DNA from 3 places in the Sulfurovum zhangzhouensis genome. Region 1 is predicted to be linked to each of the others. Evidence: riboswitches for the same ligand, from Rfam matches in the RefSeq annotation. Region 1 holds a riboswitch; each other region holds the start of a gene.
The links. A riboswitch is a leader RNA that binds a small molecule or an ion and turns the genes downstream of it on or off. The one in region 1 is predicted to bind cyclic di-GMP.
Positions count from the first base shown of each region.

Region 2: linked by a shared signal. The riboswitch ahead of PGH07_RS04155 (hypothetical protein) and the one ahead of PGH07_RS00510 (DUF4382 domain-containing protein) in region 1 are both predicted to bind cyclic di-GMP.
Region 3: linked by a shared signal. The riboswitch ahead of PGH07_RS07675 (hypothetical protein) and the one ahead of PGH07_RS00510 (DUF4382 domain-containing protein) in region 1 are both predicted to bind cyclic di-GMP.

Region 1 is NZ_JAQIBD010000001.1:94,196-102,097, reverse strand. It holds gene PGH07_RS00540 (hypothetical protein) at 214-552, opposite strand; gene PGH07_RS00535 (DUF2207 domain-containing protein) at 644-2,515, opposite strand; gene PGH07_RS00530 (LemA family protein) at 2,521-3,084, opposite strand; gene PGH07_RS00525 (PAS domain-containing protein) at 3,143-3,706, opposite strand; gene PGH07_RS00520 (hypothetical protein) at 3,874-4,338, shown strand; gene PGH07_RS00515 (5'-nucleotidase) at 4,338-5,228, shown strand; cyclic di-GMP riboswitch class I at 5,374-5,448, shown strand; cyclic di-GMP riboswitch class I at 5,519-5,593, shown strand; gene PGH07_RS00510 (DUF4382 domain-containing protein) at 5,748-6,620, shown strand; gene PGH07_RS00505 (DUF58 domain-containing protein) at 6,770-7,597, opposite strand; gene PGH07_RS00500 (AAA family ATPase) at 7,597-7,902, opposite strand, start outside.
Region 2 is NZ_JAQIBD010000001.1:795,805-803,706, forward strand. It holds gene PGH07_RS04140 (hypothetical protein) at 1-658, opposite strand, end outside; gene PGH07_RS04145 (lasso peptide biosynthesis B2 protein) at 655-1,110, opposite strand; gene PGH07_RS04150 (ABC transporter ATP-binding protein) at 1,103-2,869, opposite strand; gene PGH07_RS04155 (hypothetical protein) at 2,866-3,219, opposite strand; cyclic di-GMP riboswitch class I at 3,239-3,319, opposite strand; gene ribA (GTP cyclohydrolase II) at 3,507-4,076, opposite strand; gene hemB (porphobilinogen synthase) at 4,188-5,159, shown strand; gene argF (ornithine carbamoyltransferase) at 5,280-6,203, shown strand; gene PGH07_RS04175 ((Fe-S)-binding protein) at 6,388-7,689, shown strand; gene PGH07_RS04180 (ArsS family sensor histidine kinase) at 7,708-7,902, opposite strand, start outside.
Region 3 is NZ_JAQIBD010000002.1:494,457-502,358, forward strand. It holds gene PGH07_RS07655 (aspartate aminotransferase family protein) at 1-922, opposite strand, end outside; gene PGH07_RS07660 (mechanosensitive ion channel family protein) at 1,115-2,959, shown strand; gene PGH07_RS07665 (molybdopterin-dependent oxidoreductase) at 3,012-4,796, opposite strand; gene PGH07_RS07670 (efflux RND transporter periplasmic adaptor subunit) at 4,796-5,503, opposite strand; gene PGH07_RS07675 (hypothetical protein) at 5,724-6,260, opposite strand; cyclic di-GMP riboswitch class I at 6,698-6,772, opposite strand; gene PGH07_RS07680 (SHOCT domain-containing protein) at 6,943-7,143, shown strand; gene PGH07_RS07685 (DUF3147 family protein) at 7,211-7,561, opposite strand.

The DNA of each region.
Region 1 (7,902 bases):
GTCTGCTGATTTTAGAGGGGAAAGATTACGATCTTAAGTACCGAAATGTGGTTTTGTTACGTTGGTAGTCGTCTCAATAACATTTTTTAAAAGGAGGAAGAATAAAAAGTCTTCGATACCTAAGATGTAATCAAATTATAGCCATTTAAGATAAAATTAGTCTTAATTAAAATAACTTTATTTGATTTTTTTTATAATCATTTAAAATTTAAATTAAACAAGCCAATGTTCAACATAGAATATGTCTCTTGTGACCGGCATTGCACGCCAACCATTGGCTTCAAGATACATCATTTTGTCACCGAAATATCCCACAATATACTGCTCCTTAAAGATTGCAAATGCACCGGTTGCAAATGTCTCAAAGATTTTTTCATAACTTTCCGGCATTGCATAATGATAAAAATCCATACTGTGAAGCGCAATAAGAGCACTATGAAGATAGTCGTTATTCATCATACTGCTACTCACATTATAGTAGGCAGGGTAGGTGATCAGTGGAGTTTCAAGTAATTCTTTAATGAAAAGTTTTTCTTTTTTATTTCTATACATACTAAAAGTATAGGTAAAGATACAGAAAAAGCGTAAAAATATTTCAAATTGACATATTATGTTGGAAACAAAAGAGTAATGGAAAGTGGAGTTACCAAGAACCTCCACCTCCGCCTCCGCCACCACCGCCGGAGAAACCGCCACCACCTGAAAAACCGCTGCCATCTGTATTGTTTGATGGTGGAGTTGCAGAACGATCAACGGATGAACTAAAATCACTTAGATCGTCCATATCCCCATGATACCATTGCGGTGCAGTGACACTTAACAATCCATAGAATGAAAGCCAATGTTTTGTCTCCCCGAACAAAACGGCATAAGGCAGAAGTTTTTCAAGATAAAGAGGATCTTCTTTTAATCGTCTTCGGATTTCATCTTCTTTTACTCTAGCTATAAATTCTTGCAACCCTAAAAGATGTTTTCGTGTGTAAGCACCTTTTTGGGTGAATCTTCCAATTTTTTTATAGGTAAAGATCATAGAAAAGAGAAGTATAAGTAAGACGCCAAAAGGACCGGTAAGAAATTTTACGATGCTAATATTATGTTCCATAAAGAGTGCAGTAATCGGTGTCATACCCATTCCTGCAAATGTAAAACCGAATATTTTGTTAAAGATATTTTTTCCAGAAAGGGCAATTGACAATCCTACTGAGCCAAACACAATAGGAAAGATCATGAGGAAAATACCTTCACTTCCATAGTGAACATAAAAAGTATAAAAGACCAAGGCAACCACAGGAAGCAGATAGAGAATGCTTTTTGTAAGGAAGCTTTTACGTATACGCTGAGGGTTCTCCATCATATACCCGTCAGCCACAACCCATTGGTAAAGTCTTTCATTTATATCTGAAAAACCTTGTTGGAGTGTTTCAGCTTTGCTTTTAGAGCCTTGTGTAAAAGTAAAACTATTTGAAGCATTAAAAAGTACATGATCAAGGAGGTATTTCTGATCCATGCCAAGCATCTCTGAGTTTTTTTCCGTTCTTTTCAATAAAGGATCGGATGAATGGGTGCTTTGATATATCTCCAGATACCCCTGTTCAGCCAATTCCAGTACTGCTGCAGAGAAATCTTTGTTGTCAGCAAACTTATCAAGTACCAGTCCAGCTTCTAAAATACTCATGTTTTTGGGTGGATAATATTGTACAGCTACAGCACGGTTATCGACAAAACCGGTGTGCTTTTCATACATTTTTTTAAAGTAGAGAAGAAATCCGACTAGTGCAGCCCAGTGCCAGTAATTTAACATCCATTCCCAGAATGACGGCTCCAAGTTTTCAATACCGTGCTGATCCAGTCTATCCTCAGGGTATGCCAATTCAACAGTCGCACCTTCATAAGGATTTAAGTGGGAAACACTAACTTGAAGATGCGAAGGGGTTATCCAACGAGTGGAAGCAGAGGAGGTCAATGTACCGTATCTTCCTGTGAATGTAGAGAGTGAAATATCATGGCTTGGTAGTGATGCCGGTAAATAAAAGTTGGCTTGGATATTATCAATGGGGATCTGCCATCCCGTGCCGATCACATTCCACCGTATTGCGTCCTTATACTCATCCTGTGCGGCAGGTAAAACTCCGAGTTTCACTCTGTAAGAAATGGTATAGGTATGTTTTCCCGTGATATAAGTAGAAGCTGAGCCTATTTTGAGACGGATCAGTTTACCTATTTTGTCAGAGTATGATGAAGTTTGGTCCCATTCTGCAAATTCCCCGTCTTGCTCTACGGAGAACTCATAAATGCCGATATTTTTAATAACTGAACCTACTTTGATCTGATAAGGGATTTCACGAAACAATCCGTGTTTTGAAGCATTTTCAAAATTATAATCTATAGTTTCTGTGATCGAAAGCTCACCGCTCTGTTCTACGGTGACATCGACTTTATAATGATCGATCTTCTCTGCAAAAAGCAGGGTAAAACACCCTGCTAAAAGCAGAGTAGTTACAAAAAAACGTTTCATAGCTCTTACAGATCTATTTTAGGCATTGTCTTAACAGCTGCTGCTTCGTTTTCATCCAGTTCAAAATAATCACGTTCGGTGAAGTTGAATTTTTGTGCGATAAAAAGATCGGGAAATGAGTGAACTTTTGTATTGTAGTCACGTACGATGGCATTGTAGTAGCGTCTTGCATTTTGTATCGTATCTTCGATATGGCTTAGCTGATTTTGTAGATCAAGGAAGTTTGTGTTGGCTTTGAGATCAGGATATGCTTCTGCCAAAGCAAAAAGTTTACCTAGCGTTCCTGTTAGCATATTGGCAGCAGCAGCCTTTTCTTCTATGCTTCTTGCATCAAGTCCGGCCTGTCTGGCCTGAATGACCTTTTCAAGAGTCCCTGCTTCATACTCTTTGTATCCTTTGACAGTATCAACCAACGCTGGAATAAGATTATAACGGCGTTTAAGCTGTATATCGATATCCGACCATGCGGCATCAATTCCTGCTCTAAGTGAAACAAACTTATTATAGATAGCGATCAGATAACCTATCACTCCGACAATGATAAGTAATATTATATTTCCAAAACTCATTTTCTCATCCTCCCTAATATATAATGTTGTTTATTATACTATCAGTTACCTTTTTTGACTATCCAAAAAGTTTTTTCATTGCAGCAAAGAATAATTTAAATATTCCATTATTTCCTACTACTTGATCGATAAACTCATCATAGGATTGATTTTTTTCTTCAAGGAAACCAATAAGGTATTGTTCTGAAGCTTCCAATCCAGACTGGGCTTCGATCTCAAGAAGCTTTTGATAGATAGGTTCTATCACTTTCACTGCATTTTTTGAAGCAGCTTTTCTAAATGCAGTATATCCTGTAATTTCATTGGTCAGTTTGTCTTTTTTCGATTCAAATTCGGTAACAACCCAGTAGTATCTACCATCTTTAGCCATATTTTTTACCACAGCCATGATAGCTTGTCCCTTTTGGATACGATCCCACATGAGTTTAAAGACTACCTTAGGCATATCGGGATGACGAATAATATTGTGAGGTTTACCGATAAGTTCAGCCTCTTTATATCCGGATATCTCTACAAAGTAGTCATTTCCATAGGTTATTACTCCTTTTGGATCTGTCTTACTTACAATATATCTTTTAGGATCAAGAGTAATCTGTTCATTTTTAGGAGTAGGCCTTTGCATTGTTTCTTCCTTCCAAAGCTAACTATTTTTTTAAAACGCGCATTATACATGTAATTAATTAATATATAACTATGTTAATTATAAATATTTTTTATTTTATGAGCCAACAGTGGGTGATGAACTATTTATGATAAAATTACATCAATACGGTTCTTAGGAGGAATGTTTTGGGCAGTAAAGAAGTGTTTATCAATGAATTAAAAGAATTCAATATGCATCATGATAATAGATTAAGAGTGGTTGAAAAAGCAGTAAAAGGGTTAGTACCTCATGAAGATGCATGTGTGAAACTTTTTGATTGCCCGATTCATAAATGGATGGAGACAAGAAAACCATTACTTAGCAAAATTTATGGAAGTGAAAATATCAAAGCATTGGCAGCACGTCATGCAGAATGGCATGAACAGAGTGACAAAGTATGTGAGATTCTATCTTCAAAAAATGAAAAAAGCAGTGGATTACTGGGAAAAGTGTTTGGGAAAAAGCAAGAGATGAATGAGGGCGAGCTAGATAAGGCAATGTCTTATGTTATGGATCTAAAAGATCTGACGGAGACGATCGATTCTACATTTGGACGTATGATCAAAAGAGCCAATGCGATCCAGGACGATATGTTTGAAGAGAATGTTTAATGGCATATGATCTTAAAAACAAATTGGTAATTGCTATCTCGTCAAGAGCACTTTTTGATCTTGAAAAAGAGAATAGAATTTTTGATGATAAAGGGCTTGAAGCTTACTATAATTATCAACTCGAACATGAAGAAACACCTTTAGAGGTTGGTACAGCATTTCGTTTTGTGAAAAACTTACTGGCAATCAATAAAAGTTTTGATGATAAACTTATCGAAGTTATCATTCTCTCAAGGAATAATGCTGCTACAGGACTGCGTATCGGACGTTCTATCGAACACTATCAGTTAGAGATAGAACGTAGCGGATGGACAGCAGGAACACCGGTAGCTAGGTATCTTGATGCCTTTAAGGTTGATCTCTTTCTTTCTGCCCACTCTGAGGATGTACAAGATGCAATTAATGCTGATGTCGCTGCCGCAACTATACTTCCACATAAGCCTTCCGTTGATATCGAATCAGATATAGTAAGAATTGCTTTTGATGGTGATGCTGTGATCTTTGGTGATGAGAGTGAGAAGATCTATCAAGAAAAAGGTCTGGAGGCATTCCTGGCATATGAAAGGGAAAATGCCAAAAATCCATTAAGCAAAGGTCCTTTTTTTAAATTTTTGAAAGTCATTTCTGATATTCAGGATAGATTTCCTATGGAAAAGTCACCGATCCGTACGGCTTTGGTCACTGCACGTAATTTCTCTACACATGAAAGAGTTCTTCGTACACTTGATGCATGGGGTGTTCGTGTTGATGAAGCGTTCTTCCAGGGTGGGGTACAGAAGTATGAAGTGATCAAAGCATTTGGTGCGGATATCTTCTTTGATGATCAGGATGCACACTTGAAATATACGGCAAAAGATACGCCTTCTGCAAAAGTACCCTATAAGTCTTAGTTTTCTATTAGATAGTTTCACATAACTTGATCAAATACTTTCTAATAATAGATAAAAATCTAAATTAATCTAATTAGCTTTATTTAATCTTAAGAGTAATCAGTCTATAATAAAGAGTACTAAGACTATTAGAGTTTTTAAATATTATTTGTTGTGCCAAACTTGTTGCGAAGCAAGGACGGAAAGCCACGGGTCTCATGAAGATAGCCGGGTTGCCAAATACATCTTATTAGAATGTATTTTTACGTTTCTTCTTTTCTCCTGTTTTACATTTCAATTAGTATTTATTCAGTTTGTTGTGCCAAACTTGTTGCGAAACAAGGACGGAAAGCCACGGGTCTCATGTAGATAGCCGGGTTGCCAAAATGAATTTCTACACTTCGTTTGTACAACAAAAAAAGACCTCACTTTATTGTTGCGTAAAGTATTTATTGTACTTCTTGTTTGAAAGTAGGGCAATAAGGCTTACTTTTTATACAATGAGTTTGGTAGTTAATATTTGTTATAAAGGAATGATGCATGAAACAACTCATAGCCGCTTTGGGATTGACCCTAAGCTTATTACTCTCTGGATGTGGAGGCGGTAGTACATCAACTACTACAGGAATAGCTTCCATGAGTCTTACTGATGCTCCTACTGATGATGAAAATGTAAAAAGTGTATTTGTGACTTTTACGGGACTTAGATATCAATATGCTGACAGTAATGAAAGTTGGCAAGATGTAGATTTTAATGAATCTAGAACAATTGATCTTCTAACACTACAAGATGGAAACAGTACAATGCTTAATGAAGTAGAGCTTCCAGCAGGTGAAATTGCACATGTTCGTTTCAAACTTGATACTTCTAACTGTTATATCGAGTTTGTTGATGGTTCACCAACTGCAAAATTGACTGTTCCAAGTGGTGACCAAACAGGGTATAAAGCGATCGGTGGTTTTACTATCCCAGCGGGTGGAGTTGTTAATATCACTGCAGACTTTGATGTGAGAAAATCTGTGGCTTCAACTGGAAATGGTAAATACATGCTCAAACCAACAATTAAAATCATTGACAATATCGAAGTTGGTGAGATCAATGGTACAATGAATATAGATGTAAACGGATCTCAGGCAATCCTTTATGCATATACTGATGGAAGTTGGGATGATGCTGAATCAAATACTACAGGTAGTAACTTCTCTAATGCTGTTCTAAGCACTGATGCTACAGATGGAACATTTACACTCCCTTGGTTGACTACTGGTACTTATGATCTTGTACTTGTTGCATACACAAATACAGGTGAGTTTGAAAACGTACTAGGATTTATTGATAATGTAGTTGTTGAAGCGGATACTACAACAACTGTAGATATCACAGATGAAAATCTTTTAGATGTTCTTCCATAGTAATTAAAGCAATTAAAATTTTTTGAATATCTCCTTATCCTCCCTTTCGAGGGGGGAGTCTCTCCCCAAAAAGTTACTTTTAAAAATACTGAAAATTAGTTTATTACTGATATTCCAGTATCAGTTTTAAAGAGTAGTGTCGTTAAGTTTTATACAAATAACCGTACCAGTTTATCGATAGGATCCTCATCGGTGTATATCTTCGTATGTCTGATATTATAGTGAATGAAATGTGTTTGCACGGTTTCATCATGTGCTTTAAGTTTCGCTAGATAGTGTTGGATACTTGTTGTACTGAAGTCAGTGTTAAGACTTTGTGTACTCTTGGGATTATCAAGTATCACGTCACCAAGTTTATGAGGTTTCTCTTCTTCTCTATGTCGAACAATAATAGCGATCACTTCATGTTTTTGTGCAAGCAGTGAGAGGTCGACAGGTTCTAAAAAATCTCCTATGATAAAAAGTAGAGAGCGTTTGTGTATATGTGTAGAGAGTGTTTGGATCGCTTTGGTATAATCCAGTGCAGTATGTAGTATCTTTTGTTCATAGAGCTCTTTTGAGTAGTTTTCTATATGATATAGCTGCTTTGTAGGAGGAGCCAGAGTGTACTTGTCTGAATAAAAATTAAACCCGGTAAAAAGATCATTGTTGTGGTGGGCAGAGTAGCCAAGAATTGTGGCGATCTCAGTAACAGCATGTTGTTTGAGATTGTCTGCACCGAAATAAAGGCTTCCATCCATCATCGCTGCAACAACCACAGAAAGTTCTCTGTTGGCATGCAGTTCTTTTATATAAGGACGGCCGAGTTTTGCTGTGATAGTCCAATTGATCTTCCTGACATCATCTCCGATCTGGTATTCTCTCAGTTCACTGAAGTCATATCCTTCACCATGCATTTTAGAGAGGTTATTCCCTGCAAGCAGGGTATAGACTTGATACCTGGCTTTGAGTTGTAGGGTTTTGAGCGCTAGTGACATTACGGTATCGGCACTTCTTGAATAATCTTTGAGATGATCTCATCAGGGTTGATCCCTTTTGCTCGGGCTTCATAGCTAAGCACTATACGGTGACGAAGTACATCATGTACTACAAAACCGATATCTGCCGGGGTAACGTGGTCATTACCTCTGAGGAATGCTTTGGCTTTAGCAGCTTTATAGAGGTCTATAGAAGCCCTTGGACTGGCACCATACATAAGATCAGCTTTGATACTCTCAAGACCAAACCTCTCTGGTTCTCTCGTTGCGGTAATCAGCTGTACGATATAACGCTCAACTTCTGC
Region 2 (7,902 bases), 700 kb from region 1:
CTACCCCTTCAAGTTCATAAAAAGTATAGATTGGTTTAAAATGCGTTGTAAAGTTTTCCACCCGATAACCCAACTCTTCAAATTTTCGGTAAGGTCGATGATAGGGATGCGAGCCTACAGCCATAAACTTACCGTCATCGATAAAAGTCGGTACTTTATCATCTGAGATCAGTATATGTCCTTGTTTGATAAAGTAATCCGTCATGGTTGATTTTCCACCCATGGACGGTGCGATAAAAAAGATTGGTTTTCCCTCTACTTCTACAGCTCCTGCATGGAAAAAGTCATACATATCTTCCAATGTCATAAAAAGTGGTAAAAACAGATGAATAAACCAAAAGCTCAATAGCTTTGTATCACCTTTCTCATCCAGCTCATAATATATAGTTCTTTCCCCTCCGACCCAATAAAAACGTAGCACGTCTTTGACTTCATAACACCAGGGCTGACCTGCTTGATTTCCCTCAAACTCCCTATCACTATAAAGGAAAACATGACGCCCATGTACTGCATATAGAGGGAATCCGCAAGTAATGCTTTCTTGTAATTCAGCCGGAACTTTTGAAGAGAGTTCTACTTCATATCTGATCTCTGTTTCATGGGAAAGCTCTAAAGGTAAGTCGATATCACTCTTTATCTGCGTACCGTACACTATCATTCTTTTCCCCACCTAAAAACAGAAAGTACTGTAAAAGCTTCATGTCCTTTGCCACCTGTAATGATCATATCTCCACATTGTGACCATGCATGTGCATTTATCTTTTCTTCACTCCCATTGTCTTTGAGCACCCCAAGATAAAAGACACCTGGAATACCACGCTTTTGTAACATACGTTGTGCTGTCAATGACTGTACCAAACAGGCACTCTCCCAAGGGGTATAAGCAGCTGCTCTTATGATCGCTTTCCCTACAGCCATTGCACTTTGCCGGTTTTGATCACTCAGAGGTTTTATGTCAGATATATTTTTTTGATGTTCTAAAGAATGGGTCAAATGTTTAAAAGAAAACACTAAAAGGGCTGCACGCATCAGCCCCAATGTCACATAAGCTTCTACAAAAAGTTTTTTTTCTTCACCACTTAAAGCAAAGAATTTTTTGACCTTACCCAAGATCCATATCCTCTTTGATTACCCCTCTTGAAAAAAGTTCTTCATAACTTCCTTCTGCCTTAACACGCCCTTCTTCAATCAGATAAATATAGTCTGCTTGTTTGATCGTTGTTGTCCTGTGTGCAATGATAATCGTAGTACGTTCTTTTAAGAACTGTTCGAGTGTTTCATATAATTGATGTTCAGTCTCGTTATCCAATGCCGATGTAGCTTCATCAAAGATCACTACTTTTGGATTTGAAAGTATTAGACGTGCAATAGCTAGCCTCTGTTTCTGTCCTCCCGAAAGTCGGATACCGTTTTTCCCTATACGTGACTCCAAACCATTTTCCAGGCTAAGTACAAATGTTTCTAGTTTCGCTGCCCTTAAGGCTTCATGGATCTTCTCGTCACTGATCTCTTTGGAAAGTGTGAGGTTCATACGTATCGTCTCGTTAAAAAAGAGGGACTCTTGCAACATCAATGCAACATTCTCTCGTATGACAGGAAGTCCAATCTGCTCGATAGGTACACCGTTATAACATATTTCTCCGCCTTTATGCCGATAAAGTCCTACCAAAATCTGGGCAATCGTGCTTTTCCCACTGCCGCTTGGTCCGATCAAAGCAATCTTTTGTCCGCTTTTTGCTTCGATATTGATATGAGAGAGGACTTCGTTTGAATATTGATAAGCAAATGAAACATCTTTGAGTGTAACTGAAGTCGTTAATACATTCTCAAAAGGATTCTTCTCATGAGGGTAGTGTGGCTCCTGTTTCAATTTTAAAAGCGCATTAATGCGCTCTATCGCAGGTTTGGTATTTTGATAGCTGATCATTAGTCCCATTAACTGTTGTACAGGAGAATTCAAAGCAGAGAGATAAAACAAAAAGGCGATCATCATTCCTACACTTAAATCAGAATAAGCTACTACTACCACCCCCAAAGCACGGAATATATCAATGACCGTATTAGTCAAAAGTCCGGAAGACCGTTGTGCCACGGCAGCTTTATGGCCATAATCAATGGATGCATTTTCTATCTCTTTGGACTGGTCAAGAATAAGAGCAAAAAAGTTTTTCTCTTGGTTACTTGCCCGTACTTGAATAAAGAGTTCAAGTGTTTCATTCAGTAGTTCATTGTAAACCTCATAGGCTTTATATTGACGTCTTAACAACTCTCCTGTCTTTTTCCCTAGGACTTTTGAAAAGGCAAGAAAAAAAGGATTCAGGAATAAGATCAATAAAGCCAGAACCCAGTTCATCCATAACATGACTGCTGCAATACCAATAAGCATCAAGGTTGAACTGAAAAAACTACTGACAAATGCACTGGCAAAACTACTGACACCTGTTACATCCTGTATGGTCTTGGAAACAACTCCCCCCGATTTTAAAGTCTCATACTCGGACAAACACACACGCTCAAGATGATGCAAGATACGATGTCTTAGCAGATAACTGATCCTTTGCGTAATTTTAATAGCATAAAAACTTTGTTGATTGCTAAAAACAAATGCTCCCATTCGCAGTATAGCCACAAGAATTACCGTAACCAAGACTAAAAACCAAGTTTCACTATTACCAAATGTCGTAGACAAAAATGCTGTCAATTTTCCAGGGTGTCCAAGTAACACTTCATCAATCAATAGTGGAATAAGCATAGGGATAGGCAGAAGCAGTAATGTTGCAGCCATGCCATAAAATGTTGTCGCCCAAAACTCTTTTTTTTGCCCCAATATCTGCTGCCAGAAACGTTTCAATGAATAGAGCTTTGTCATTCTTGACCCACCCCATCAATATTCATCATATAAGCATAGGGCTTGATCGTTGACACTTGCAGTGATACTAAAGTGACCGAAGCATGATTCAGTATAAGAGAGGGAAACAGCATAGAAATGTTTTGAAAACGCAGATCCATTATCAGGTCTACATTTTTTTCAAAAGTATAAAGAGTCTTATCATCTAGTAATACCTCTTTAGTATACTTATTCTCTCGAATATCATCACTTCCCCTTTCAGTGAATATAGTAAAGGTAGTGACATAAACAAATAGAATTAACAGGAAAACAAAAAGTTGTAAATCAACTAAACGAAATTTTTTCAACGACATAAACTGCCATCTTTTCATTATAATACCCCAGACAATCTCTGGCAACCCGGCTATCTTTTCTCTTTTAAGACCCGCAGCTTTCCGTCTCTACCTCACGATAGGTTTGGCTTTTTCTCTAATAAAAGTAATTTATTCTACCTATTCATTAATTAAATAACAGTTAGCGAAGATATTATATAGTAGAAATAACAAATATGCGATACACGCGCAAATTTTTTTAACTGAGCAAACAAGCTGAGAATTATATGATAAGAGAAGAGTGCATAAATAATTTTAGTTTCTTATTTATTCTGATACAAAGTGGACTATAGTAAATGCCCCATCTGCTCTTTTTTAGTCTGCAGATACCCTTCATTGTGAGGATTTGAAGCGATCTGGAGAGGAATACGCTCTATGATCTCTATATTTTTGAGGCTTTCAATTTTCTTTGGATTGTTAGTAAGCAGCCTTAGCTTTTTGATCCCAAAATGTTCCAGGATAAACTCAACGATCTCATAGGTCCTTTCATCGGCTTGAAATCCCAGCTGATGGTTTGCAGCAACCGTATCAAATCCTTTATCTTGTAACGCATATGCATTCACTTTATTGAGTAGTCCGATGTTACGACCTTCTTGACGGTGATAAATGATCATTCCACCCTCTTTTGCGATCAGCTCCATAGCAGCATGAAGTTGTTCTCCGCAATCACATTTGAGCGAACCCAAAGCATCCCCGGTCAGACACTCAGAATGTACACGTACGATCGGAGCCTCTGGAAGATTATCGGTGAAAATTGCCAAATGCTCTTTTCCCAGATCATCTTTGAAGGCTTGAATGTTGAATGTACCGTATTTGGTTGGTAAAATGGCGGTTTGTGATTGTTCTACTGCTTTCATTGGGGAGATTATACAGGAATAATGGATAATTAATAATTAATAGCCGATAATTGTTGTAAAATAGCGGCTACTTATAGAGTATAAAAAGTTCACCCAAAAGGTAAAGTTATTATGTTTGCACGTTTTCGTAGAAAAAGACTCAACCCCGTCCTAAGAGACCTCCTTCAAGAGACACATCTGAGTGTCAATGATTTCATCTATCCGCTTTTTGCTAGAAGCGGTACAGGTATCAAAGATGAAGTAGCTTCTATGCCGGGTGTATACCAAATGAGTATTGATGAGATCGTTAAAGAGTGTGAAGATCTCAAAAAACTCGGTATCTACGCGATCATCCTCTTTGGGATACCGGATGTGAAAGACTCGGTTGGAAGCGATGCACTCTGTGAGCATGGTATCATCGCCCAAACAGTGAGAGCGGTGAAAGCTGCACACCCGGATATGTTTGTCGTCACGGACCTCTGTTTCTGTGAATACACTGACCATGGTCATTGTGGAGTACTGGACCCGGTACTTGAAACCGTAGACAATGATATTACTCTTGGAAATCTTGCAAAACAAGCAGTTGTTCATGCCAAAGCAGGTGCAGATATGATCGCTCCAAGCGGTATGATGGATGGGATGATCACAGCGATCCGCGAAGGACTGGATAGTGCAGGATTTGAAAACCTTCCGGTGATGAGCTATTCAACGAAATTTGCTTCAGCATACTATGGGCCATTTAGAGATGTGGCAGAAAGCAGTCCAAGTTTTGGTGATAGAAGAAGCTACCAGATGAACCCTGCAAACCGAAATGAAGCGATCCTGGAAAGTATAGAGGATGAAAAAGAAGGGGCAGATATACTGATGGTCAAACCGGCCCTTGCCTATCTTGATATTGTCAGAGATATCAAAAACAATACCTCACTTCCACTGGCAGTCTATAACGTCTCCGGTGAATACTCAATGCTAAAAATGGCTGCTAAAGCAGGTGTAATTGATTATGACAAAGTGATGATGGAAACGCTGCTTGGATTTAAACGTGCAGGTGCAGATATCATCATCACATACCATGCAAAAGAGGCAGCTCTGCTCCTTCAAAAATAGTAACTTTGGGGGAGCTTTACCCCAATGATTACGCACATCTTCAATTTTCAACCCATTTATGGTAGAATATTTCCTTTTAAAATTTTAGCTATATTTAATGTATCTAACAAGGATAGTCCGATGAGACACTTTTTGACACTGGCAGACTTTACTAAAGAGGAACTGCTGGAGATGATCGCACTGGCACAAAAGATCAAAGCCCAGACAAAGCAACGTAAGTTTGTACCCTACATGGAACACCAGACACTGGGAATGATCTTTGAGAAGAGCTCAACACGTACAAGAGTAAGCTTTGAGACGGGAATTTACCAGCTTGGCGGTATCGGGCTTTTCCTCTCGTCTAATGATATTCAGCTGGGCCGTGGAGAACCGATGAAAGATACGGCACGAGTTATCTCCCGTATGGTTGATATGGTGATGATACGTACGTTTGAGCATAGCAAGCTTGAAGAGTTTGCCAAGTACTCCAAAGTACCGGTGATCAACGGTCTCACAGATGACTACCACCCGGTACAACTCATGACAGACTTTCTTACGATGCTTGAATTTGGTAAAGAAAACCCGATCGTTGCCTATGTAGGAGATGGTAATAACATGACCCATTCGTGGCTGATGCTTGCAGCGATCATGGGCTTTGAACTGCGTGTAGCAACGCCAAAAGGGTATGAGTGTGATCCGGCTATCGTAGCACAGGCTGAGAAACTTGCTGCACAAAACGGTGGTAAACTGATCTTTGGTAACGATCCTAAAGAAGCGGTTAAAGGTGTTGATGTCGTCACGACGGATACATGGATTTCTATGGGGCAAGAAGACGAAAAAGAGACAAAACTAAAAGCCTTTGATGGCTATATCGTTGATGAAGCGATGATGAATCTAGCAAAAGAAGATGCGATCTTCCTACACTGTCTGCCTGCTTATAGAGGATATGAAGTAAGCGAAGAGGTCTTTGAAAAACATTCTGAAGTGATCTTTACAGAAGCCGAGAACAGACTTCATGCACAAAAAGGTATCATGGTATGGCTTGATAGCCATAGAAATGATTAGTCAAGTCATTGTACTATCAACATATTTGCATTTATGCAAAGATTAGAGTATATTAGAACATTAGAAAAGTAGCAGTGCTTGATGCTTATTTTTTGAGTTCGTTCTTTTTCTTGGTTACAAAAACAAAGGAAAAGAGAACAAATAATAGTAAAACCTTTGATTTAAAATAATTAAGGAAAAACCTTTGAGTAAACAACTAGATGAGATCTTTAACTTTACCGATACCAGTGAAGCCTGTATCAAATGCGGTAAATGTATCCCGGTATGTACTATCCACCAGGTAAATCCCGATGAGACCACTTCTCCTCGAGGGTTCATCGATCTTCTGGGTGCATATAAACGTGGAGATCTGGAACTGGATAAAAATACAAAAAATATTTTTGAGAGCTGTTTTTTATGTACCAACTGTGTAGATGTATGTCCTAACTCTCTACCTACAGATATGGTCATCGAAGAAGTTCGTGCTGATATAGCAGAGAAGTATGGTATTGCCTGGTTTAAAAAAGCCTTTTTCTTTTTGCTTCGCAATAGAAAGATTATGGACCTTGTCATGAAACTTGGATTTATGTTCAAGACATGTGCACTCAGCGTAGATGAAAAGGGCCGTGGTCTCAAGGCAAGATTTGCACTTCCGATGGTTAAAAAAGGAAGGCTTCTTCCATCTCTGGCGAAAACAAGCTTTCTCAATAGTCATCCTGAAGAGATACCTGCACCACTGCAAGAGAAGAAGAACCCTCGTGTAGCTATCTTCATCGGATGTCTTGCCAACTATAACTATACCGATATCGGGGATAGTCTGGTAGAGATACTGAAACAACTGAATATCGATGTCTTTATCCCTAAAAAACAGCTCTGTTGCGGTGCCCCTGCCTACTTTACAGGAGATGTAGACTCAGTAGAGTATATGACCAAAAAGAACATCAAATACTTTGAGAGCTTTATGGATGAATGTGATGCGATGTTGATCCCGGAAGCAACCTGTTCAGCAATGGTAAAACATGATTGGCAGGTCTTCTTTGCAAATCACGATATGCCCGAATGGGAAGAGCGTGCTAAAAAAGTGAGTGAAAAAATACACATGGCAACAGCATGGCTCTATAACAATACCGATCTGGTCAAACTACTGGCAGAAAAAGGTAAAAAGTTTGATGATGTCGTGACTTACCATGATCCTTGCCATGCAAGAAAAGTACAGGGTATTTGGCAAGAACCACGTAATCTGCTTGCTCAAAACTATCCAATGAAAGAGATGAGTGATCCGAACCGCTGTTGTGGATTTGGAGGAGTAACAATGCAGACTGAGAAGTTCCATCTTGCTGAAGCCGCAGGTAAACCAAAAGCTGCGATGATCAAAGATACAAAAGCCAAGTACGTAAGTGCAGAGTGTAGCGCTTGTCGTGTACAACTTAGTGAAGCAATGAACAATGCGGATGTGGAGACGATCTTCAAGAATCCTCTAGAACTTATCGCTGAAGCACTAAAGTAGTGCTTCACCTCTTACATTTTATTTGATAGGACAATGATTCTCTGTAAGAACAGAGAATATATTGTTCCCCTCCTCATAACGATAATCCAGCATATATCCCAATTTTTCCAAAATCGCGTTTACTATATATAATCCAAGCCCAAAACCTGAACTTCGTTTTTCCTCTTGAGAAAAAGGTTCAATATAATAAGAGAGTGGATGTTGCAAAGCTTT
Region 3 (7,902 bases), on a different contig from region 1:
GCAAAGCCTCACCTACAGCACCACTCTCGTAATACTCTGAAAGGATCTCTAGTACAGCAAGTCCTGCAGCCGTACTTAGATAGTTTCCTCCAAAAGTACTTCCGTGATCACCTGCGACCAAAACATCTTTGTGCTTAGTCATCACTGCACCAATCGGTACGCCTCCGCCAAGCCCTTTTGCAAGCGTGATGATATCAGGTTCAATCCCGTAAAGGTTGGATGCAAGAAACTCACCGGTACGGTAAACCCCTGTCTGTACTTCATCTACAATAAGTAAGATTCCTTTCTCTTTGAGGTGTGCAGCAAGTTTTTGGATCTCCTCTTTTTCAAATGGCTGAACACCGCCTTCTCCCTGGACCAGTTCGATAAGTACAGCTACAGTCTCGTCATCGATCGCTTTATAGACATCATCGATACTCTTCTCATAACTGAAACCTTCCGGATACGGTGAGAAGTTTGGTGTATGAAAACTCTCCTGACCTGTTGCCTTCACTGTAGTGATCGTACGGCCGTGAAATGAGTGTTCAAGCGTGATCACTTTGTAACGTTTATTTTCAAACTTTGTTCCACCATATTTACGAGCGAGTTTGATCGCTCCTTCGTTCGCTTCTGCCCCCGAATTGGCAAAGAATACTCCCATATCGTATCCACTAAGCTCTACCATCTTCTGTGCCAGTTTTGCCTGAGGTTCTATCACTTGAAGGTTTGAGATATGGATGATATTCTTTGCCTGATTACAGATAGCTTCAACTAATTTCGGATGGTTATGACCTACAGAGTTTACTGCGATACCTGAAGCAAAGTCTATATAATCTTTTCCATTCTCATCATAGAGTGTTGCACCCTGTCCTTTGACAAAGTTTGTATAGTCACGTGAATAAGTTTGAAGCACATACTTTTTGTCTAATTCTTCTAATGTCATTTCCAGTTTTTCCGTTTGATATTTTAATTTCTCATATTATAGCAAAGTTTGCTTCTCTCTTTATGCTTCAGGGCAACGCTTTAATATCTCAAAAAGATTAATCATTTATTGACATTTATCGATATTTATCAATAAAAATCTCCCCGAATGTATGATATGATGCTAGAGAAATTTATAGCAAAAGGCTGATACGTGAAACTTCTGTGGTCTTTTTTGATCTTGACTATTACGCTCTGGTGTATTCCTGTCGATACAAAGCTTTATGAGGGTGAAAATACTCTAATATACTATGATCAGCTCTCACAGAAACTCTTCAATATTACACCGATGGATGATGAAGAGACCGAACGACTCCAAAATGAAAAAGTGCTGCTTGGAAAGCTCAAGTTATTGATCATAAATGAGCCGCAGGTTCAGACTTTTGATGCTTCACTGCTTGAAAAAGAAACCGTAAGTGAAACTGAATTTCTGAAACTATTTGAAATGCTTTCATCAGCAGTGGAACAGAAGAAGAAGCTAGAAGAGATACAGGTATTTACCCAGGAGAGGCTCGGATATCTTAAAAAATCCATTGAGTCTGTCACAGACCCCCAGTATAAAAACCTCCAGCTTTACCAGCTTCAGTTTGCATACTATAAGCTCAAACACCGCCATGACGAACTGACTGTAAAAAGCCTGACTCCATTTATAGAAGAGGGAGAGAATACCCTCTCGTTACTGATAACAAAAGTCAAGTTTGACATCAAAAAGATACAGAGTAATGTTGACAAAGTTGCAAAGGAGCTTGAAAACATCAACAAAAAGCTGATCGCTGCAAACCTTACCAAGGAACGTGAACTTCTATCCCAGGAACACATCTCTAAAAAACTTTCAGAAAAGATTGAAAAACTGACCAAAGAGAAGGATCACGTCCTACTGAAGCTTGCGGACAAAGAATTTCTTACCGGGTTCTACTATTTTCAAACAAAAGTATTCAAATCAGTCCTACAATCACAAAAAAAGATACACAGTATTCTCTCACAGCTCTCGTATCAAGATACACTACTGGATGCAAAGCTGGAAGAGTTTGAGAGACTGAGCAAAGAGAGCAAAGAGGCGATTAACTATAACGTCCTGTCACTCAGGGAGAATCTACTCTCAAGCTATGAGAAATTCTACGAATCTTTCCAAAAACCTTTTGTTGTGCTAGATGAAACACCGATCAGTTTTCTGAGTATTCTCAAACTGCTTGGGATTCTACTGATAGGATTTATCATTGCCAGAATCTACTTCCGTCTCTTTATCATGCTCCATAAAAAGCGTAAAGAGACCAAAGCTGTCTCCATCAAGATCATTGCAAATCTCGGAGTAACATTGATCCTTTTTGCCGCTTTTGTTATTGCATTGGGAAGCATAGGTCTAAGTATCACACATCTCGCTGTCATTGCAGGTGCACTCTCTATCGGTTTGGGCTTTGCACTCAGAAGCATCGTCTCCAGCATGATTTCAGGAATGGTATTATTGAGTGAAAAATACATCAAAACAGGAGATTATATCACTATCAAAGGAGACCTTACAGGTAAAGTGATGGATATAGGCTACAGAGCGACTCACCTTCGTACAATCGACAATATTGATATCGTTATTCCAAACAGCGAGCTCATTGACAGCCAAGTGATTAACCTGACGATGGAGGACAGGATACGAAGAATCTACGTCCCTTTCAAAGTACCTTATGGAAGCGATATCAAAAAGATTAGTTCACTCATCACCACAGCCGTCATGGAGAGTAAGATCAAACTGATCCGCGATATCCCTCGCAAAAAACCCAATGTATGGATGCAAACAGTCGGCGAAAGCTTTATTGAACTGGAACTACTGGTATGGATCGAAGGGATCAGACCCTCAACCCGTTCCAACCTGCTCATCCTAATCTATGAGACGTTACAGGCTAACGGTATTAATATGCCACTGCCACAGCTGGATGTACATTTGGGAGTACGAAAACCCTCCCAAAGACCGAAAATAGGGAATATGGCATACCATGTCAAATCGTAGGATGGAATAAAACTATAATCTAATCAGTCTTTAATGAACTGTATTTCTATGATCAAGCTCTCTCTATTTTCACCTTTACTTCCTGATAACAAGCACTCTCTCCCTCATCACTGATGATCGATGGTGTCAGGTAGTTAATACCGATCGTATTGTTGGTGATCAGTGCGCAGTCTGCTCTCATATATTCAGAACATTGCACTTCAAAGATATATTCTCCATGCTCAGAACTTACTTTCACCTTCTCACCGTCTTTAAATCCAAGTACCGGATTAAGCTGTATTTTATTGTCTCTAAGGAACTGTGTATTGATGGACTTTTTCGACTTTGGCGAGAGCAGCCAAAGTGTCTCATCTTTTGGTTTGTTCTGACTCTCTTTTCTGTACTTGGTAAAACGTTTTGTATTGACAAAATCATCGTTAAAGTCTTCAATGAACTCAAACTCATCTTCACCATCATCGCCAAAGCCATCACTATAAGGTAACGCTTCATAAGCCGGACTTACCAGTTCACCGTTAAGTTCTTCACATTGTGAGAGCCATGCATTAATATAGTACTCTTCACTCTCAAGTCCACTCAAATCAAATGTATCAAAGAGGTACTTGGTAAAGTCATACTCGCTGATACCGATATCAGACTCCGTGATCTTCTTCATGGCAGTAACATACTGATGACCGTAACTAAGCCTAACATCCTCTTTTTCATAGAATGTTTTAGCAGGGATAACAATACGAGCCATTTTTGATGTCTCATTCTCATGTAGACCAAAGTAGATAAGATTCTCTACACCCTCCAGCTCTTCTACCACCCTGTTTGTATCAGGCATTGAAGCAGCCGGGTTTCCTCCCTGTACCAATACTGTGTCAAAATCACTAAACTCAGTATCTACTTTACTTACACGCTTGCAGGTTGTCTCAAAGGGATTCTTAAATCCCAGCTTACTATCCCCTAGGTAACTTACACCGCACCCTTCACGGCCAAATAACCCTAAAACTGCGGCAAGTGAATCTATTGCATGCAGCGTATAAGAACCAGTCGAGTACTTCTGTACCCCGGCACCGACAAGGAATACCACTTTTCTATCACGCAGATAGTTCAGTACTCGTCCAAAATCTCCAAGATCAAGATCAATATACTTTAAGATCGCCTTGATACGATGCTCTCTTGTATAGTCATAATAGTCTTCGAAGCCAGGTGCAAACTCTTCCATCCATTCTTTATTTTCACTGTCTTCCATAAAGATAAAACGGGATAACATGATCGCAATATAGTAATCTGTACGTGGAGCAACCTGTAAAAAGACATCTGCTTTCTTTGCGATCTCTGTACGTACAGGATCGATCACGATAAGCTTTTTACCCTCAAGGTAAGGCATGAGATGAGAATTGGTCACAGTGAGGTTTCGACCCCAGACAACCACTACTTCAGACTTCTGAATCTGCTCAAGAGGTAGTGTCTTATTGATTCCTCTTCCCTCTTCTATTCCTGCGGCTCCTGCACCGTCACACAGGCTTCCTTTAGTCAGGTAGCCTCCGATCTGTTCCATAAAAAGGTCGGTAACTTCCTGCATAACACCCACATTACCTGAACCTCTCCAAAGCAGACTTTTTTCTTTGTTAAAAGCCTCGGCTACTGCGGCCAATGCCTCCTCCAGACTCACCTCTTTGCCATCTACTCTAGGCTTACTGATACGCTCAGTCTCATCCATATATTTGTTGAGTACTGCACAAAGTGCTCCATTACCGGCAGGATGATTCGCATCACCATGCATCTTACCATCTTCGTAGATGATATTACACGCATCATAACAGTCAAGCCCACATGCGGTCTTCTCTGACATTATTTAAGCTCCACTTTGACGAGCTTGGAGAATGAGCCCTCAGGTGCATCCAAATAGATCTCTGCACGATATGAGGAGATAAACTTCTCATCAGCAACTTTCCATACCTTATCGACTTTATATTCGCTTTTTTCGCCGTCAAGATAAACCGCTTTTTGTTCAATACCTTCCAACTCTTCGGGATCTAAATAGAGTACGAGCTTTGCCCTGCTCGCATCTACTACCTTTGCCAAAGGTGAACCCGGAGTAACATAATCACCTTTACGAACCATAATTTCATACAGATACTTATGGTTCAGAATAATGGATTTTTTTTCGATACTATCTTCCAGCTGGGCAATCTTATACTGCATATCCAAATACTGTGTTTTTGCAGAAGCAAAACTGTAAAAAGCATCATCTTTTTGGGCCGCAGATGCTGTTGACAACTTATTTATGCGATGAAAATATGACTCTTTTCGTTTTAAAGTTTCTTGAAGAATAAGAAGATTTTCATTTGATGTTTTCAAGTTAATTTTATCCAAACGGTCATCCAAATAAATAACACGTTTTTGATCCACTACACTCCCTTCAGCATCAAGGTCAACATCCATTACCAACGCACTAACTGCAGACTTCAATGTGACGGATTCATAAGGCTCTAGTTTTGCATAATGTACTTTTGCAAATACAAATAACGGAAAAATCAATAATAACAGTACTCTCATCTTTATATCTCTTTTTGGGTTGATTATATCGAAATAGCGTTAATTGATAGATGACTAAGAAAATAAAAGGTAAATTTTACCGGGTTGTGTTATCAGGAGTAAAGAAAGTTAAGTTTTTTTATAAAAGTAGAATAAAACGAAAAAATCGTTTTAACCTCTACTTTTATAATTATTGTATTGATATGACTATATAGTTTAATAATTGATTATTTTAACCCTATTAAATAGTATCGTCATCATCCTCTTCATCTACGATACCGTCATTATCGTCGTCATCATCTTCATCATCATCTATTCCGTCATTATCATCGTCATCATCTTCATCATCATCTAAACTATCGTTGTCATCATCCACATCAGCATTATTTGTAATACCATCACCATCTAAATCGTTGATCTCATCTTCATCTTCTTCATCGATAATCCCATCATTATCATCATCTGGATCTTCTGCATCGACAATCCCATCATTATCATCATCATTATCATAGATATCTATTATATCATCACCATCTTTATCCATTGGATCATTCTCAAGCTCAACTGAAAGTAAACCATTTTCTACTTCTAGCTCCAAGACCTGATCCACAACACCATCACCGTCAACATCAATACTAGCATTTCTTTCCATAGCCAAATCTACAAATCCAAGATCAACATCACCTTCTGCTCTGAAAAGTGTAGTGTTTCCATCAGCTGTAACAATTCCAATTTGTGTTACTACTTTATTATCAGGATCATTTTCATTGGTTGTCATTACTAAACGACAGTCAGTGTTAACTGGTACTTCGATTGCAAATGGATGCTCAGTTGTACCATCTTGAACAGAATTTGTAGAATAGTAGCTACCATCTTCACAAAATACTTCTATAAGTGTCCCTGGGACTTTACCACTAATTGTTGCTGTTTGAACTGCTGAGGAGCTTCCTCCACAACCGATTAACGAAAAACCTAACAGAGTTGAGAATAACCCACCTGCTACAATATGAAATTTTTTCAAAACTTATCCTTTAAATAAATTATGTATATTATTCAACTAATGAAAACAACTTTAGCGATCTGGAAACTTTAAAAGGTCCATTTCATTCTATAGTAGCTTCACTAAAAATTTGATATAAAAAATATCTTTGAATTAAATATGATTATAGACAACCTGCTGAAACATGAAAGGAATGAAGGAATGAAGTATTCACTATAAGCAACCCGGCTATCTGCAAGAGACCCGTGGCTTTCCGTCCTTGCTTCACAACAAGTTTGGCACAACAATAATATTTAAAAACCTTTTCAACTTATTGGATTTCATTATAACAAACTATAAATAAAATCTTTTCTTTAATTGGTAACAAATTGATAACATTACAATTTATATGAATATGACTGCACGACAAATACACATAAATACATTACACTAGATAAAAATAACTCAAAAAGGACATAATATGTATCCATTTGGTCATTGTTGGGGAATGGGAGGATGGTTAGTACCTATCATATTATTGATTATTCTTTTTTATTTTCTCAAAGAGAAACAAAAAAGAGACACTTCTTCAGCGCAGGATATACTTGATCATCGGTATGCCAAAGGAGAAATAGATAAAGAGGAATACGAGGAAAGATCAAAGACTCTGAAAAAAGATTAGAAATGAGATCTCCCAATGCAAAGACGGACATTCTGTCTTTGATATAAAAAGTTGGGTTAAAGCAAATCTACAGTTTAATCCCAAATTTGCCAAGGATAAAAATAACACTATAGTACGCAAAAACCGTCAATACTATAGAGGTAGTCATACTGATAAAAAATCCGAAACCTTTTTGGATCATAAATGGGAAAACTAAAAAAAGTGTCATCGATGGTGCAATCAGCCAAACGATCCTCTGGGAAAATTCAACTGCACTTTTACTGCTGTCTGTATCTATATACATCCATGTCATAGCCAATATTGAAACCAACGGTATAGCTGCGAGCAAAGCACCTACCAGACTGCTTCTCTTGGCAACTTCAGAGATCACAACGATTAAAAGTGAGGTAATTATGAGTTTTGTAATATAGTAAGCCACTATCTTTTCCTTTGCGAAGCAATAGTTCAAAGTAAACTACGACTAAAGATATAGTTATTTCCGCTACTTTAACATAGAAACATCAAAAAAAGAAATAGTTACCGTATTTATCACTTGTCAGTATTAAAAAAGTATTTTATAGCTACAGTTAAAATAGTTTACTATGATATGATTGATGGTTAGTATTGGAAGAAAAGGTACGCCATAAGTTATGTTCACATCACGTAAATACAGTATATATTTATAAAATGGTACACTTTTGGTACACCTTTATAATGCTATGTATATCCCCGTATTATTAGTTTATATACTTTTATACATGGATTATAGTATAACAATCT